Regions from separate parts of the Pseudomonas sp. NY11955 genome, predicted to be linked through region 3. Evidence: riboswitches for the same ligand, from Rfam matches in the RefSeq annotation. Region 3 holds a riboswitch; each other region holds the start of a gene.
The links. Region 3 has a riboswitch for cobalamin ahead of cobW (cobalamin biosynthesis protein CobW). Riboswitches for the same ligand answer to the same signal wherever they lie in the genome.
Positions count from the first base shown of each region.

Region 1: it holds a riboswitch for cobalamin, as region 3 does, so the genes downstream of both, ACNFBR_RS09435 (TonB-dependent receptor) here and cobW (cobalamin biosynthesis protein CobW) in region 3, are expected to answer to the same signal.
Region 2: it holds a riboswitch for cobalamin, as region 3 does, so the genes downstream of both, ACNFBR_RS14415 (CbtB domain-containing protein) here and cobW (cobalamin biosynthesis protein CobW) in region 3, are expected to answer to the same signal.

Region 1 is NZ_JBLUPS010000004.1:177,365-180,535, reverse strand. Features, by position in the region: gene ACNFBR_RS09435 (TonB-dependent receptor) at 1-1,181, opposite strand, end outside; cobalamin riboswitch at 1,290-1,498, opposite strand; gene ACNFBR_RS09430 (GNAT family N-acetyltransferase) at 1,563-2,132, opposite strand; gene ACNFBR_RS09425 (carboxymuconolactone decarboxylase family protein) at 2,211-2,555, opposite strand; gene lpxO (lipid A hydroxylase LpxO) at 2,688-3,171, opposite strand, start outside.
Region 2 is NZ_JBLUPS010000006.1:343,131-346,301, forward strand. Features, by position in the region: gene cobM (precorrin-4 C(11)-methyltransferase) at 1-655, opposite strand, end outside; gene ACNFBR_RS14405 (cobalamin biosynthesis protein) at 690-1,076, opposite strand; gene ACNFBR_RS14410 (CbtA family protein) at 1,076-1,762, opposite strand; gene ACNFBR_RS14415 (CbtB domain-containing protein) at 1,772-1,960, opposite strand; cobalamin riboswitch at 2,054-2,278, opposite strand; gene ACNFBR_RS14420 (LLM class flavin-dependent oxidoreductase) at 2,346-3,171, opposite strand, start outside.
Region 3 is NZ_JBLUPS010000006.1:201,440-204,610, forward strand. Features, by position in the region: gene ACNFBR_RS13835 (branched-chain amino acid aminotransferase) at 1-7, opposite strand, end outside; gene ACNFBR_RS13840 (hypothetical protein) at 228-590, opposite strand; gene ACNFBR_RS13845 (glyoxalase superfamily protein) at 587-964, opposite strand; cobalamin riboswitch at 1,066-1,283, shown strand; gene cobW (cobalamin biosynthesis protein CobW) at 1,383-2,450, shown strand; gene cobN (cobaltochelatase subunit CobN) at 2,454-3,171, shown strand, end outside.

The DNA of each region.
Region 1 (3,171 bases), on a different contig from region 3:
TCACCGCCCACATCGTTGTAGGGTGAATTGCTGTCGACGTTGAAGCGCACCTTGTTGTACTCGGCACCGAGCACGGTCTTGCTGGCCAGGCCGAACAGGGTGTGGTCGAAGGTGAAGGTCTGGCGGTCGCCGAACTGTTCCTGGTTGTGCTTGATCTCCAGGTAGCTGCCGCGCAGCAACTGCTGACGCTCTGCGTCCCAGCTGTAGTCTTCGGCGTTGCGCCAGTGGCGGCGGCTTTTGATGTAGTACAGCTGGTTGCTGGCGCTGAGGTGGTCGTTCAGCGTCCACTCGGTGGTCAGCCGGGTCCACTCGTCGTCATAGCGCTGCACGTCATTCTGTACGTTGTAGTTCTTGTTGCGCAGGCTGCTGCGGTAGTGGCCGTCGATCAGCGGCGTGCCGTAGTAGTTGGCGGGCTGCGCCTCGCCACGGTCGTGGGCGAGGGTGAAGCTGAGGTCGTCAGTGGCATCGAAACGCAGCGCGGCACTCAGGGCCAGGCTGCGTGAATGGGTGCGGTCGACCCAGCCATTGCCATCCTGCTGGTTCAGCGTCAGGCGATAGCTCAGGCGCTCGCTGAGGCTGCCGCCGCTGTCCAGGCCGAGCTGCTGACGGTCCCACGAGCCGTAGCCCAGGCGCAGGTGGTTGCGCACTTCGCCGGCAAACGGTTTTTTCGGGATCACGTTGACGACCGCGCCGGTGGCGCCTTCGCCATGCAGTACCGAAGCCGGGCCGCGAATCACGTCGATACGTTCGACCATCCACGGGTCGACCGGGAACGTTTGGGTGCCGGCACCGGTGTAAAGCCGTGCGCCGTCGAACAGGGTCATCACCGAGCTGTGCCCGGCAAAGCCGCGGGCTGACAAGCCCGTACCGCCATCACCCGGAGAGCCGACGAAGGTGATGCCCGGCGAGCGAGTCACCGCATCCTGCACGGTAAGGTTGTTGCGTTGCTGAATCTGCTCGGCGCTGATGCTGCTGGTGCTGGCCGGTGTTTCCAGGGCGCTGAGGCCAAGGCGTGAGCCGGCCTGGGTAGGCGTGGCCAGGTCGATGGCGCGGCTGTCGAGGGTGTCGGTGATGGCCGTGGAAGGCAAAGCCAGAGGCTGTTGGGTTCGGTCATCGGCCAGGGCCGGCAGGGCGACGGCCAGGCAGGCCGCCAGGGGGTGAAGCTTGAACATACGGGACATGTCGTTCCACTGCTGCAGGAATGAATGGATCCCGGTGGAAAACACGCAAAGGCGAACCATGCGGGCAGGCGCGCGCACGGATTCCGGCCTGCGCCCGCCCACCGCGGGTTGCCAAGTGAAGCTCCAGGCCGGTCTCCGGGCTTGCGAGGGGCATGAAACCTTCACCTTCCCATGCCGGAGCACAGTGGTATCTCGAAGGGTTCGCTCGCTTACCGTTGCGGGGGCAGCGCCGGACTTGTCGTGGGTAACACGACGCACCGGCTTCCCGTTTCACCCTGCGCGCGGCGGCGCAGGGCACCTGAAACTGGCGCGCATCTGACCATTGAAATGCGGGGGCGTCAAATTTGCTTGGGCAATGGCGGTGGGTTAGGCCGGCAACGGCTAGCGTCCGCGGCGCCGCGAAACCCGTGCCTCGATGTTCTTGCGCCCGATCAGCAGTGGCGGCTTCTCTACCACCGGCTCATCCGCCAGCCACTTGTACATCACCAGGCAGTCCACCAGCCCCAGGCGGGCATGGCGATAGGCCTTGGGCAAGCGGCCAACGGTCTCGAAGCCCAGCTTGTGCCAAAGCGCCACGGCCACTTCATTGCTGGCCACCACCGAGTTGAACTGCAGGGCCAGAAAACCTTCCTGGCGCGCCAGCTTCTGCGAGTGTTCGCACATCAAGCGCGCCACGCCCCGGCCGCGTGCCTGCTCGCTGACCATGTAGCCGCAATTGCCCACATGCGCGCCTGGCCCGGCTGCATTGGCCTTGAGGTAATACGAACCCAGTAGCTCGCCCTCTTCTTCGGCCAATAGTGTGTGCAAGGGCAGTTCCAACCACAGCTGGCGGGCCTGTTCGAAGCTCAGGGCCGGGTCGAAGGCGTAGGTTTCACGGGCTTGGACAATGGCCTGGAAAGTGGGCCAGAAGCGCTCGAAGTCTTCTGGCGTCATGGGGCGAATGTGGATCATGCGGGTTCCTGCGCGGGCTAAGCCGCCCAGTCTGGGTGGCGCGGCGCCGTCGCGCAAGGGCGGCGACGCCGTTTGTGCTCAGCCGTTGGCCTTGCCTACGGCATCCATGGCACGTGCCGAGTAGACCAGCGCAGCACCGGCGTTCATCGCCACGGCCACGCCGAGGGCCTCGGCAATTTCCTCGCGGCTGGCGCCATGCTTGACCGCCTGTTGCGAATGCACGGCGATGCAGCCGTCGCAGCGGGTGGTCACGGCCACGGCCAGGGAGATCAGCTCGCGCGTCTTGGCGTCCAGGTGGTTGGTCTTGGCCCCAGCACCGCTGGCGGTCATGTAACCGGCCACGGTGTCGGGTGAGAGTTGCTTGAGATCGCCGATGCCGGCCATCAACTGCTTACGGTAGGCGTCCCAGTCCATCATGCTCATCGTCTTCACCTTGGGGTGGTTGCGAGTGGAGCTTTCAGGCTAGTCGAAGAGTGGCAAGTGCGAGGCTTGTACTTTGGTGGTTATGCCGTGGGCCTTTGGAAGCGGGCTTGGGCAAGCCCGCTGTGGCACTGTTCAGATGTAGATGAACACCAGCACCAAGGCTGCGACCACTGCCCATTTTTCCAGGTAGTAACGCATGCGGTTGCGCTTTTTCAGCGCCTTGCCACGTTCGCGGATCTTGTAGATGCGGGTGAACAGGCGGTTGATGCCGCCGGTCTTGTCGCTGGCATCGTTGGGCGCCGCGGCGGCAGCCATTACGTTACGGCTGAACCAGCGGTTGAACGCGGTTGCCCAGCGGTACTTGAGCGGGCGCTCGACGTCGCAGAACAGGATGATGCGGTTGTGCTCGGTGGTGTTGGCCGCGTAGTGGATGTAGGTTTCATCGAAGATCACCCCCTCGCCATCGCGCCAGGAGTATTTCTCGCCGTCCACGTCGATGTAGCAACCGTCGTCGTTCGGTGTGTCCAGGCCCAGGTGGTAGCGGTACGAGCCGGCATACGGGTCGCGGTGGCGCACCAGCTTGGCGCCCGGTGGCAGGGTAGCGAACATGGCGGCC
Region 2 (3,171 bases), 140 kb from region 3:
CCGTGCGCCGGAAGTCCTTGGTTGCCACGCGTTCAACAATATCGCCGAGATTGCCGCGCACCCAGTCCTGGTCTGGCCAGGTGGCGCGATGCACAACCGCTACCGGGCAGAGCGCGCCGTAGTGCGGCAGCAGTTCATCGACAATCCGCGACAGGTGTTTGACCCCCAGGTGAATCGCCAGGGTACTGCCATGGCGCGCCAGATCGCTCAGTTGTTCGCCAGGCGGCATTGGCGAGCTGTCGCCATAGCGGGTAAGGATCACCGTCTGCGCCACGTCCGGCAAGGTCAGTTCGCAGCCAAGCAGGGCAGCGCTGGCTGCCGTGGCGGTGACTCCAGGGATGATCTGGTAATCGATACCCAGCGCCTGCAGGTGGCGGATCTGCTCGCCGATGGCACCGTACAGGCTAGGGTCGCCGCTATGCACCCGGGCTACGTCCAGGCCTTGCTCGTGCGCGCGTTGCATGGCCGCGACAATCTGTTCCAGATGCAGTTCGGCGCTGTTGATCACGGTCTCGGCCTGGTGACCTTCGAGCACGGCTGCGGGCACCAGCGAGCCGGCATAAATGATCACCGGGCATTGGCGAATCAGCCGTTGGCCCTTGACCGTGATCAGGTCCGGGTCGCCGGGGCCGGCGCCGATGAAGTAGACGGTCATGGATAGTCCTTGCAAGAATTTGGGGGTGAAGCGCTCAGCAGGCCAGGGCGAGTGTCGCCTGGCCCAGAACCTGGCGGGCCAGCAGCAATCGGGCCCTGCCAAGCTGCTGGCTGGCCAAGGCCAACGCCGCGCTCTCGGCTACACCCCAGCAGCCGCTGTGGGCATGGGCTGCGGCGGAACGGTGGCTGAGCATGGGTTCGTATGGTTGCAGTTGCGCGCTATGGTACAGCACCAAGGGTAAACCGAGGCGTTCGGCCAACTGCAGCAAACCGGGTTCGTCGGCCTTCAGGCTGATGCTGGCAATGCCGCGCAGATCTGCCAATGCCAGGCCCTGGGTGTCCAGGGCCTGGCTCAGCAAGTTTTGCAGGGTGTCCGCCGAGCAACCTCGGCGGCAGCCAAAGCCGGCGTAGAAGCCCGGCATCAGGCCTGGCTGGAACGGCGGAACAGCCATGCGCTGAGCAGGCCCAAGGCCAGCCAGAAGGCGGCGTTGGTGAGCCAGGAGGCTACTTTGAACTGGGTTTCCAGCGCTTCAGGGGCCAGGCTTTCGTGCACCTCGGGTTGCGGTGCGCCGATCACATGGGGAATCACCAGCAGTGCCGCGCCAAGCACCTTCAGCAGCCAGTGGCGGGCGAACACCAACAACGCCAGGCCCAGCGCAGTGGCGCTGGCGGTGCCAATCCACCAGGTTTGACGTTGACCCAGGTCGGCAGCCGCAGTGCCTGGCAGCTCTGGTGGCAGGCCAAGGGTTGGGGCCAGGCAGAACACGGCGAAGCCGGCGAGCCCCCACAGTGCACCCGTGCCGGCGCGCTTCGGCTCGCGCAGGCTGTACAGGGCGGCCAGGATCAGGGCGAAGCCGACCGCGACCACCAGGTTGCCACCGGTGGTGGACAGCACCCGCTGCCAGCCGTCTTCCGGCGACCAGGCTTCGGCACTGTGCTCATGGGCGGCCACTTCGCCACCATGCTCGTGATGTGCGGCGGGGGCCGAGGACTCGTAGGTTTCCGCTTCAAGAATCAGCGGAGCGACCCAAAAGCTTTGCAGCAGGGTCAGCAACAGGGCCGCAAGCAGCCCGCTGAAGCCCGCGGTACGGGCGATGCGCGTGATCATCAGGGGTACTCAGTGGCAGGGGAAGGCGGCGCTGTGGCGGGTGTCGTGGGCGGCGTTGTGCACGGCCTCGATGTGCGAGAAGCCGGCAAAGTACACCAGGCACAGGCCCAGCAGGCTGGCGCCGACGGCGATGACCAGGCGCTGGCTGAGGGTAACGGGGGTGGCAAGGCTGTGTTGTTTGGCGCTGGTGATGGGCATGACGCGTTCCTCTGCTTTTTTGTGGGCAACGGGCGAGCGCGGCAGCCCCGGGCGAGGTGGCCCAGGGGAATGCAACAGCGCCCGCCCACCGCGGGGTGTTCATGAACGCCAGGCCGGTCTCCGGGCTTGCGAGGAAGAGCAGGGCTCCTGGAACACGTCACCTTCCCATGCCGCAGTTACCAGGCACAGTGGTACAGACGCTTCACTCGCTTACCGTTGCGGGGGCAGCACCGGCATTGTCCGGCCCTGTTGGAGGGCCTGCGACGCACCGGTTTCCCGTTTCACCCCGTGAGGGGCACCTGAACGCGAGGCATAAGAAGAGCATGGGGCGGGCTTGGCGTCAATGCCGCACTTGACCTGGGAGGGCAGTGCAGCGAGTAGAGCGCTAGGCCGTGCGCGCGTTGCGCCCAGCCTCGTGCCGTTCAACCAGCGCACGAATCCGCGGGATCAGGTCCTGCCCGTACTCCACCGCATCACGTAGCTGGTCAAAGCCGCGGAACAGGAAGGTGGTTACCCCCAGTTCGTAGTACGCCAGCGCCGCCTCGGCCACCTGGTCCGCAGTGCCCACCAGCGAGGTGGAGTTACCTGCACCACCGCCTAGCGCGGCAATCTCGGTCCACAGCCGGGTGTCGTGCACCTTGCGCTGGCTGGCCAGCTGCACCAGGCGTTCGGAGCCGGCGTTGCTCTTGCCGAAGTTCTTCTCGCGGCGATTGCCCTGATGGATGCCGATGCGCGCCTGGGCATCGGCCAGGATGCGCTCGGCACGGGCCCAGGCCTCGGCCTCGGTAGCCCCCAGAATCGGCCGCAACGACAGGCTGAAGCGAATATGCTTTTCGCGCCCGTAGCGGGCGGCGGCCTTGCGCACCTTGGTGATGCGCTCGCCTACCTGCTCCAGCGGTTCGCCCCACATCATGTAGACATCGGCGTGCTTGGCGGCCACTTCGACCGCCGCGTCAGAGGCGCCGGAGAAGTAGATCGGCAGGTGCTGCACGGGCTTGACCAGGGTCAGATTGTCTTCGACGCGGTAGTGCGTGCCCTGGTGGTCGAACGGTTCATGGCGCGTCCAGGTGTCGCGCAGGACCTGCAGGTATTCGTCGGTACGGGCATAGCGGGCATCCTTGTCGAGGAAGTCGCCATCGCGCTGCAGGTCGCCGCTGTCGCCGCCGGTGATGACATTGATCGAAGCGCGGCCACGGCTCAGTTGGTCGAGG
Region 3 (3,171 bases):
TGCTCATGACACCCTCATTGTCTTGCAAGTGCCCGATCTCTCGGGCTGCTGTTATATGCGCACCATGCCACCTTAATACATCCTTGGCGGATCGGGAACGGCCAGTCACGAATTGATAGCCTGCGATGCATTTTTCGCGGCCCACTGGCGCTGTAGGAGCAGCCTTGTGCTGCGAAGAGGCCGGGACTGGCGACACAACCTTGCACGGTGTAAACAGCGGCCTGCCCTCAGCGTTGCGTCTGCAAGCGCTTGGCCCAGTCTCCGGCGTGGCTCTGCGCGCAGGCTTCTTCACTGTCAAACCGCACATGCCAGGCCGGATGGTCCAGCTTTATGCCGGCTTGCTCCAGCGCCTGGCGGGTCAGCGCCAGCATGCGCGCTTTCGCTTCGCTCGCCACGGCAGCGGCTTTATCGGCCTCTTGCTCAAATACCCAGGTAATACGCAGGCTGCCCGGAAAGTCCTCGGGGTCGTGGCGATGGGTAAGCCAGCTGAAGCCGACGATCTGCGCCTTGGCGGTTTCGCAGGCATCGGTCAGGCACGCCACCAGCTCCCGCTCAAGGCGGGCCATTTCGCGTTTGCCCAGCGTCTTCACGGGTTGGCCTCGTCATCGATCTGCTGGCAAAAGCGCAGGCGGTTGCCGAACGGGTCCCACACCTGCATCTGCAGGCCCCAGTCCAGGCGCTCGGCCTCGGGCCGGGCGTAACCGTACTGTTTATCCTGCAGCTCGCGCTCCAGCGCGCGCAGGTCGTCGATGCGGGCGAACACGGTTGAACCGGGGCATGCATCGCCATGGTGCTCGGATAGGTGCAGGATCAGGCCATCGCGGTGAATCTGCATGTACAACGGCAAGTCCGGGCTGAAGCGGTGCGACCAATCCAGGGTAAAACCTAGAAAATCGACGTAGAACTCCTTGGCCTTGTCGACCGAGAAAATGCGCAGTACGGGTATGGCGGGGGCGAGGGGCATGGGGCGTCCTTGACCGTGGGTGAAGCCGCCACTGTAACGCAGTTGCGCCCAGCGTTGTCGACCGGCGCCGCCGCAATGGTTGACCACCCGCCAGCCACTGCGTAGCCTTGCCACTTCGAGGTTCTTCGGCCAGGCCGAAGCTAAGATGGGAACGCGGTACAAGCCGCGGCTGCCCCCGCAACTGTAAGCACCGACAACGGATCGACATTGCCACTGCGCCAGCGCGCGGGAAGGCGTCATCCCGCCAGCCCGCTGTTCAACTGAACGGGGCAATGGAACGGTGCGAGCCAGGAGACCTGCCTCGTCACGTTTTCGACTTTCAACCGGGCGGGGTGATCCGGTGGCGAACAAGCCCGGCCAACCTGGCCCGCGGCTGTCGTCCTGCATGCCCGCGCCACACTGCCAAGGGCAATGCGACATGAAAACACTGGCCAAGCTCCCCGTCACCATCGTCACCGGCTTCCTCGGCTCGGGCAAGACCACCTTGCTGCGCCACATGCTCGACAACGCCCAGGGCCGTCGCATCGCGGTCATCGTCAACGAATTCGGCGAGCTGGGGATCGATGGCGAAATCCTCAAGCAGTGCAGCATCGGGTGCACCGAGGAAGAAGCCAGCGGCCGCGTCTACGAGCTGGCCAACGGCTGCCTGTGCTGCACCGTGCAGGAAGAATTCTTCCCGGTAATGCGCGAACTGGTGGCTCGCCGTGGCGACCTCGACCACATCCTCATCGAAACCAGCGGTCTGGCCCTGCCCAAGCCGCTGGTGCAGGCCTTCCAATGGCCGGAAATCCGCAATGCCTGCACCGTCGATGCGGTCATCACCGTGGTCGACAGCCCAGCTGTGGCCGCTGGCACCTTCGCCGCCTACCCGGACCAGGTCGATGCCCAGCGCAAGCTCGACCCCAACCTGGACCATGAATCGCCACTGCACGAGCTGTTCGCCGACCAGTTGGCCAGCGCCGACCTGGTGGTACTGAACAAGGCCGACCTGATCGATGCCGAAGGCCTGGCCAAGGTGCGGGCGGAAGTGGCCGAAGAACTGCCGCCGGCGGTGAAAGTGATCGAGGCCAGCAGCGGCAAGCTGCCACTGGAGGTGCTGCTGGGCGTGGGGGCAGAGTCCGAGGCGCACATCGATGGCCGACGTACCCACCACGATTCGCACCACGACGGCGACGAGCATGACGACCATGACCACGACGCCTTCGATTCCATCTCCATCGACCTGCCCGAAGCCGACGAGAGCCTGCTGCTCGACGCACTGACCCAACTGGTGGTGGAGTTCGGCATCCTGCGCGCCAAAGGCTTCGCCGCCATCCCGGGCAAGCCGATGCGCCTGCTGGTGCAAGGCGTGGGTACCCGTTTCGACAAACACTTCGACCGTGCCTGGCGCGCCGACGAGCCACGCATCACCCGCTTGGTGCTGATCGGACAGGACCTCGACGCTACTCAACTGGAAGCGCGCCTGCGCCAGGCCCTGGGCGCCTGACCCATGCACCTGCTGCGGACCCAGCCCGGCGGCTTCGTGCCGGATGACAGCATTGCCGACCTTGGCCAGACACCCGCCGAGCTGGTGATTCTCTGCAGCGGCGATTCGCACCTGGCATTGCTCGCCGATACCGCCGAGCACTTGCCCGAAGACTTCCCCAGCCTGCGCCTGGCCAACCCCATGCAGGTGCAGAACCATGCCTCGGTCGACTTGTACGTCGACCAGGTGCTGCGCCACGCCAAGGTCATTCTGGTGTCGCTGCACGGTGGCGTTGGTTACTGGCGCTATGGCGTGGAGCAATTGGTCGAGCTGGCCGCCCGAGGCGTGCAGCTGATCCTGGTACCGGGCGACGACCGCCCGGACCCGGAATTGACCGGCCTGGGCAATGTCACAGGCGAGCAGGCCGAGCGCCTCTGGCATTATCTGCGCCAGGGCGGCAAGGCCAACGCCCGCAACCTGTTCAACTGCCTGGCCAGCCAGTGGCTAGGCCGCGACTACACCTGGGACGAGCCGCAGCCGTTGCCGCGCACGGCGGTCTATCACCCGGCCAAGGGCAGTGCGGAGCTGGAAGACTGGTACCCGCACTGGCACCCCGAGCACCCGGTGGCGCCGCTGCTGTTCTACCGCTCGCACTTGCAGGCGGCCAATACCGCGTTCATCGACGTGTTCTGTCAGCGCCTGCGGGCTGCCGGGCTGAACCCGCTGCCGATTGCCGTTGCCA